Anatilimnocola aggregata: one gene and its partner. Each later gene encodes a partner of the first gene's protein in a complex. Links are inferred from orthologs where the notes say so. Each region holds a gene or a part of one and is shown on either strand. Other genes may lie near its edges. The genes, in order: uvrB and ETAA8_RS26225.

The links.
Region 2: the proteins of uvrB (region 1) and ETAA8_RS26225 are in contact, whole or in part, in a crystal structure (PDB 7EGT), measured with the Thermus thermophilus proteins. The link is inferred for Anatilimnocola aggregata from one-to-one orthologs. Residues at the interface, in WP_096411307.1 of Thermus thermophilus: Glu23, Leu25, Arg26, Asp27, Gly28, Glu29, Arg30, Phe31, Arg55, Glu326, Asp327, Phe328, Glu379, Ser382, Gln383, His398, Gly400, Arg401; in WP_096412145.1 of Thermus thermophilus: His654, Arg656, Phe657, Gln666, Asp668, Glu669, Lys680, Arg681, Leu682, Ser683, Lys685, Tyr686, Ala687.

The regions. Positions count from the first base shown.
Region 1 is NZ_CP036274.1:3,939,915-3,943,148, reverse strand. What follows is about bases 297-3,209. They hold uvrB (excinuclease ABC subunit UvrB), read left to right. Parts: upstream 297-649; coding sequence 650-2,770; downstream 2,771-3,209. Other genes in these bases: ETAA8_RS14955 (hypothetical protein), read right to left, coding at 2,799-3,209. Outside these bases: ETAA8_RS14965 (bifunctional aminoglycoside phosphotransferase/ATP-binding protein), read right to left, coding at 1-183; more of ETAA8_RS14955, read right to left, coding at 3,210-3,234. UniProt on the Escherichia coli protein: The UvrABC repair system catalyzes the recognition and processing of DNA lesions. A damage recognition complex composed of 2 UvrA and 2 UvrB subunits scans DNA for abnormalities.
Region 2 is NZ_CP036274.1:6,959,401-6,962,750, forward strand. Bases 122-3,150 are described here. They hold ETAA8_RS26225 (ATP-dependent helicase), read left to right. Parts: upstream 122-465; coding sequence 466-2,835; downstream 2,836-3,150. Other genes in these bases: ETAA8_RS26220 (L-threonylcarbamoyladenylate synthase), read left to right, coding at 122-421; ETAA8_RS26230 (PQQ-binding-like beta-propeller repeat protein), read left to right, coding at 3,013-3,150. Also shown: more of ETAA8_RS26220, read left to right, coding at 1-121; more of ETAA8_RS26230, read left to right, coding at 3,151-3,350. UniProt on the Escherichia coli protein: A helicase with DNA-dependent ATPase activity. Unwinds DNA duplexes with 3'-5' polarity. Translocates on single-stranded DNA with 3'-5' polarity. Initiates unwinding more efficiently from a nicked substrate than double-stranded DNA.

The DNA of each region.
Region 1 (3,234 bases):
CTCCAGGGTACTAAAGTCGAGAAAGTCCATTTTCACCGGTTTTTTGCATTTATAAACGACCTCTCCAGCGAGCAGGATCCAGGAGATGTGCGTCTCTTTCAACTCGATATGGGCTGTTTTCTGGGGGTAGATCGTGGGATCGAGCAGGGCCTCGGGAAATTGAACTTTCGCTTGACTGTTCATGTCTCACTCCCAACGAGAAACCTGCGCCGCTGCGATGGCCGCCGGATTTTCCTCCGCGCTAATCCATGCCACAGCGTTGCTGACCCGCGCCACAACGTCCCATTGTCTGGCCCCGGAAGCAATGATGGCAGCGAGCGAGACCAATCAGCTTGCAACCTTGATGCCAAGCTCGAGGAATCGTCTGTGCTTGCATTCCCGCCCGCAACAAAACGCATTTGCGACTGCCAAGCACGCGCTGGGCAGAAAGTGGTGAGCGGAATCGCACAGATGCCGCGTGCGGAGAACGCCAACCGGGTATCTCGTGCGGAACGAGCCCCTCAACTTGTGGCACACTGAAGGACAGCTCCGCATGGTTCTGGCGCTCATCCATTCGCGGTCCCGCCTATCCGCGCCAACCCATTTCGCGATATGTTATGTGATGGCGCGCACCGCACTCTTGCCAGGCGAAAGCGGCCACGAACGAGAGTTGTCAGAAGCATCTTGGCAGCGTTTGCCTCTCCAGAAAGGTTCGGCCAGCGTGGGTTTTCGCATTCATCGCCCTTATGAACCCGCCGGCGATCAGCCGGCAGCCATCGAAGCACTTACGAACGGTTTGAAAGCAGGCAGGCGGTCGCAAGTCCTGATGGGTGTGACGGGGTCGGGCAAGACGTTCACAATGGCGAACGTCATCGAGAATATTCAACGGCCGACACTCGTCATTTCGCATAACAAGACGCTGGCCGCGCAGTTGTACGGCGAATTCAAAGAGTTCTTTCCCAACAACGCCGTTCATTACTTCGTCAGCTATTACGACTACTATCAGCCCGAAGCGTACATTCCGCAGCGCGATATCTACATCGAAAAAGACGCTTCGATCAATCAGGAACTCGACCGGTTGCGACTGGCCACTACCAGTTCGCTGGTGAGTCGCGAAGACGTGATTATCGTCGCCAGCGTGTCGTGCATTTACGGCTTGGGTTCGCCCCAGGATTACAAGGCGATGATGGTCGGGCTGACAGTCGGCCAGGTGATCGACCGGGACGAGATGCTGAAGAAGCTGGTCGATATTCAATACGACCGGAACGACATTTCGTTCGAGCGCTGCAAGATTCGTGTCCGCGGCGATTGCGTGGAAGTCTGGCCTTCGTACGAGGAATACGCCTACCGCATTGAGTTCTGGGGGGACGAAGTCGAGAAGCTGTCGATCATTAATCCCACCAGTGGCGAGACCATTTCGCAGCACTCGCAGCTGGTGATTTATCCGGCCAAGCACTTTGTGATGGCCGAAGATCGCATCGCAGCGGCTATCGATGCGATCAAGCTGGAACTCGACGAACGGCTGAATCAGTTGCGCGAGCAAGGAAAACTGCTCGAAGCTCAACGGTTAAGCGCGCGAACACGGTTCGATCTCGAAATGCTGCAGGAAGTGGGACATTGCCCGGGCATCGAGAACTACAGCCGGCCCCTCTCGGGTCGGCCACCGGGTTCGACACCGGACACGCTCTATGAGTTCTTTCCCAAGGACTATCTGCTAATCATCGACGAGTCGCACGTGACGATTCCCCAGATTCGGGCGATGTACAACGGCGACCGCGCGCGCAAATCGACCTTGGTCGAGCACGGCTTTCGCTTGCCCAGCGCGCTCGACAATCGGCCCATGAAGTTTGAGGAATGGGAACAAAAGATTAATCAGGTCGTGTTCGTTTCGGCCACACCCAACGATTACGAACTGAACGCGACCGGTGGTGAAGTGGTCGAACAAATCATTCGCCCGACGGGTCTGCTCGATCCGATTGTCGAAATTCAGCCCGCCCGCGGGCAGGTCCCCCATCTACTCGAACAGGTTCGCGAGCGAGCAGCGGCCGGCGAGCGGGTGCTGGTCACGGCGCTTACGAAACGCCTGGCAGAAGACTTGTCCGCCTATCTCGTGGAGCAAAAGGTAGCGTGCAAGTGGCTGCACAGCGAACTCGATGCCTTCGAGCGGGTGGAACTGCTTCGCGATCTGCGGCAGGGACATTTCGATTGCCTGGTGGGTGTGAATCTGCTCCGCGAAGGTCTCGACTTGCCCGAAGTTTCGCTAGTCGCGATTCTCGATGCGGACAAGGAGGGCTTTCTCCGCAGCGAGACGTCCCTGATTCAAACGATTGGCCGCGCAGCTCGTAACGTGAATGCGAAGGTCATTCTGTATGCCGATAAGATGACCGAATCGATGCGGCTGGCGATCGACGAGACGCGTCGCCGGCGCGAGATTCAGGAAGCGTATAACCTGGAGCATGGCATCACCCCCGAGACGGTGAAGAAGAACATTCGGCAGGGTATCGAAGAAGCCGTTTCGGCCCATCGCAAGGCCAACGAAGCGATCGGTCGGACCGACGAAGCGGAAATCGTGACTCAGGAATATCTCAACGAGCTCGAAGCCGAAATGATGGCAGCTGCCGAGGCGATGGAGTTTGAGCGGGCCGCAGTCTTGCGCGATCGAATCACGCAGATGCAGGACTCGATTGGCGAAAAAGTGAGCGACGTCAAAATCGAGGGCCCACAGTCGCGCGGCAAACGACGCGGCGGCAAGGGGGGCTCGCGCGTGCCGAGGCCGAAGAAGGGGGTTTAGTTATTCGCTGCCGGTTGGTTACGGCTGTTCAGTGCCCGTTTTCCTGCGGTGAGTTACGCCTGGCGGCCAAAACTGCGGAAAGAACCACCGCGAGGAGAGAATGGCCCAGCCAGTAGTGCCAAACCCAGTCATTCCTTGCGATCTCCCAGAAGAAGATGGTAAACAGGCCCGCCGCCACCAACTGAATCACGTGCCAAGTAAAGCTGAAGAACCAGAACAGCGGCTGATCGATGGTGCGTGAACCGGCAGCGATGCCCAACCAGCCAAACCAAAGTAGAAAGCCTGGCCAAAGAAGTGGGAAGATCGCGGCAATCGGTGCCCCGAGAGCGCCACTGGCAGACAGCAGCAAGGCTGTGGCTCGGGTCCGGGAATGATGGATCCACCATAGAGGCGGTTCGTCGTTCCGGCTCGGACTCAGGCGCACGTCTTCTCTTTGGTGCGCATACAGCGGCGATTCGTAGGGG
Region 2 (3,350 bases), 3.0 Mb from region 1 along the record:
TCGGCCTGGTGCAATCACCGCCGAGCAAATCGCGGCTGTGCTGAATCAGCCGCTCGGTGATGCCGCAGCGAACGAAACGCGAACATCCGGTCGGTTGCAAAGCCATTACGCGCCGCGGGCAAAAGTGATCGTGGTCGAACCGCTAGCATTACCGGCCACCATCCGTGCTGCTGAGGCAGCGAAAGAGCGAGTAGCTGTCGTCTGCGACGAAGCGTATGTCCGCCCTGCCAACCTCAACCGGGCTCACTGGTTCAAATTGCCGGCGGATCCAGTTACCCGAGCGCAGCGACTATACATCGCCCTCCGTGCTGCCGACGATGCTGGCTACCCAACACTGATCGTCGTTCACGAACGCGATGCCGAAAATCGGGACGCTGCCATCTGGGATCGCTTGCAAAAAGCGGCTGCTCCACGCACTTGATCCGAGGCACTCGGCGGTGACGGTGAATTTGCTACGATAAAACCATGGATGGACAAAACAATCTGCCTCTCACGGACCTGTTTGCCTCGCTGACGGAAGCTCAGCGAACGGCAGTCGCGCACATCGATGGCCCCATGCTCACGCTCGCGGGACCGGGAAGCGGTAAAACCCGTGTCGTGACGCACCGCGTCGCCAACTTGGTTCGGCAGGGAATTCAGGCCCGCAATATCCTGGCACTTACCTTCACCAATAAAGCAGCCGACGAAATGCGGCAGCGATTGGCAGCGCTGGCTCCAGGTCAGCCGGTATGGATGGGGACTTTTCACCGCTTTTGTGTCCGCACGCTGCGGATTCATGCCCCGCTTGTGGGACTTAGCGAGAACTTCTCGATCTACGACATGGATGACAGCCGGAAACTGCTCAAACTCGTGCTGGCCGAAGAACGACTCGAATCGACCCACGCGTCGCCCGATTCCATCGCCCACGCAATTAGTGCAGCCAAGAACAACCTGGTCACGCCCGACAAATATCGCGAAACCGCCCTCTATGGCAGTACGTTGGGAAGTCTCGTCGAACGCGCTTATCCGGCCTATCAGCGGGCGCTGTTGCGGGCGAACGCCGTCGACTTCGACGACCTCCTGCAGCACGTGGCAGTCCTGCTGCGCGAGAACCCCGATGTGCGGAAACAGCAAGACGCCAAATACAAATACATTCTGGTCGACGAGTATCAGGATACGAATCTTGCGCAGTACGCGATCATCCGCGCCCTGTCGATCGACTATCCCAACTTGAGTGTGACCGGCGATCCCGATCAGTCGATTTATGGCTGGCGCGGGGCGAATGTGCGGAATATCCTCGAGTTTGAGAAGGACTTTCCGAACGTCAAAGTGGTGCGGCTCGAGCAGAACTATCGGAGTACGCAATCGATCCTGCGCGTGGCCGATGTGCTGATCGCACACAACAAGCGGCGGAAGAAAAAGCGGCTCTGGACCGAAAACCCCGAAGGGGAGGCCGTGCGATTGGTCTGTTATCCGACGCACACGGATGAAGCCGAACAAATTGCAAGTCAGATTGCGACCGCAGTGCGCCAGGGAAAATATCGGCCGCGGGATTTCGCGATCTTCTTCCGGACGAATGCGCTCTCGCGGCAGTTCGAACATGCCCTGCGCGAGCAAGTGCTCCCCTATCAGATCGTCAACGGACTTGAGTTCTATCAGCGAATGGAAATCAAGGACGTCATGGCCTACCTGCACCTGCTGAACAACCAACGCGACAACGTCGCGCTGCGCCGCGTCATCAATACACCCACCCGCGGCATTGGCAAAAGTACAATCACCAAACTGCAGGAGTACGCGTCTCATCGCGGGCTATCGATGCTCGATGCGGCGCGGCAAGCGGGGCTGATTGAAGGCCTGCCGAAAAAATCGGCCGTCGCCGTGGCAAAGTTCGTCGCCCTGATCGACAAGTTGAGCGAATCGCTCACTGCTGAGGTTGAGCAAATCGTCGGCATGGTGCTGAGCGAATCGGGCTATCGCGAAGTGCTGCAGAACTCCGAGAGCGAAGAAGATCAGGAACGGCTGGCCAACCTGGAAGAATTGCTGACTGCGGCCCGGCAATTCGACATGCATAATCCCCAAGGTGGCAAGCTCGAACATTTTCTCGAAGAGACCTCACTGGTCAGCGATACCGATGCCTGGAGTTCCGACACCGATCGTGTTTCGCTAATGACGATGCATGCGGCGAAGGGGCTGGAGTTTCCAGTCGTTTATATCGTGGCCTGCGAACAAGGTTTGTTGCCGCACGAACGAAGCCGCCACGACGAAGAAAAGCTGGAAGAAGAACGCCGCCTGCTATTCGTCGGCCTGACACGGGCGAGGCAGGAACTGCAACTCAGTTATGCACAGTACCGGATGTTCCGCGGCATTAACGCGCCGACCATTCCCAGTCACTTCTTGCAAGAATTGCCTCGCGACGAGATGCGGCTGCAAGAACCGAAAACCGGGCCACGCCGGCTCATCGATTTTGACTCCCAGCTGCCGGCGGACGATGACCATTTGGACGAAGGTCCTATCGAGCACGCAGCAGCTACCGAGCAGGATATTTCGTTTGAGCCCGAAGAGTTTTCTCAAATCGAACCGAGCGAGGCGCGCAAGAAACCGCAACTCGACAAGCGTTTTTCCCTGATGAGTGGAGCCGACCTGCTAACGCGACAGGCCGATACTGGCCCCCGTTTTCCGCCGAATGTCTTCAAGCACGGAATGAACGTATTGCATCCCGAACATGGCCTGGGAACGATCATCGCGCTGGGGGGCGAAGGCCCAAAACGGACTGCCACGGTGCAATTCGCCAGCGATAACCGCGAACGTCGGTTTTTCCTGATTCACGCGAAGCTGGAACCGGTCGAAATGGAATAGTAATCCACAGCCGGCGCTCTGGAATTTCGCGCACCGGCGTGCGACGATTGAATGATGACCGTCCGCTTCCCAACCTTCAAGAATTCCTCCCACCCGATTGGTCTTGATATGCCTTGCTCACCCCTGTTCAAGCAAATTGCTGTCTCATTCGTCTCCATTGTGTTAAGCGGATCATTCGTGGCACTAATCGCTGCGGAAGAGCAGTGGAATCAATATCGCGGACCAAATGCCGATGGCACTTCAGCTGCAACTGGTCTGCCGACGAAGTGGAGCGAAACTGAGAATGTGAAATGGCGTGCGCCGATTCGCGGGAAGGCGTGGTCGTCGCCCGTTGTTTGGAATCAACAGATCTGGTTGACCACGGCTCCAGCGGACGGAAAAGAACTCTTCGCGATCTGCTTGGATCGCGAAACTGGCAAAGTGTTGCACGATGTCAAAGTATTTGATGTCGCTTCCCCTCAGTATTGCCACGACCGCAATAGCTACGCCTCTTGCACTCCGTTTGTCGAAGCCGA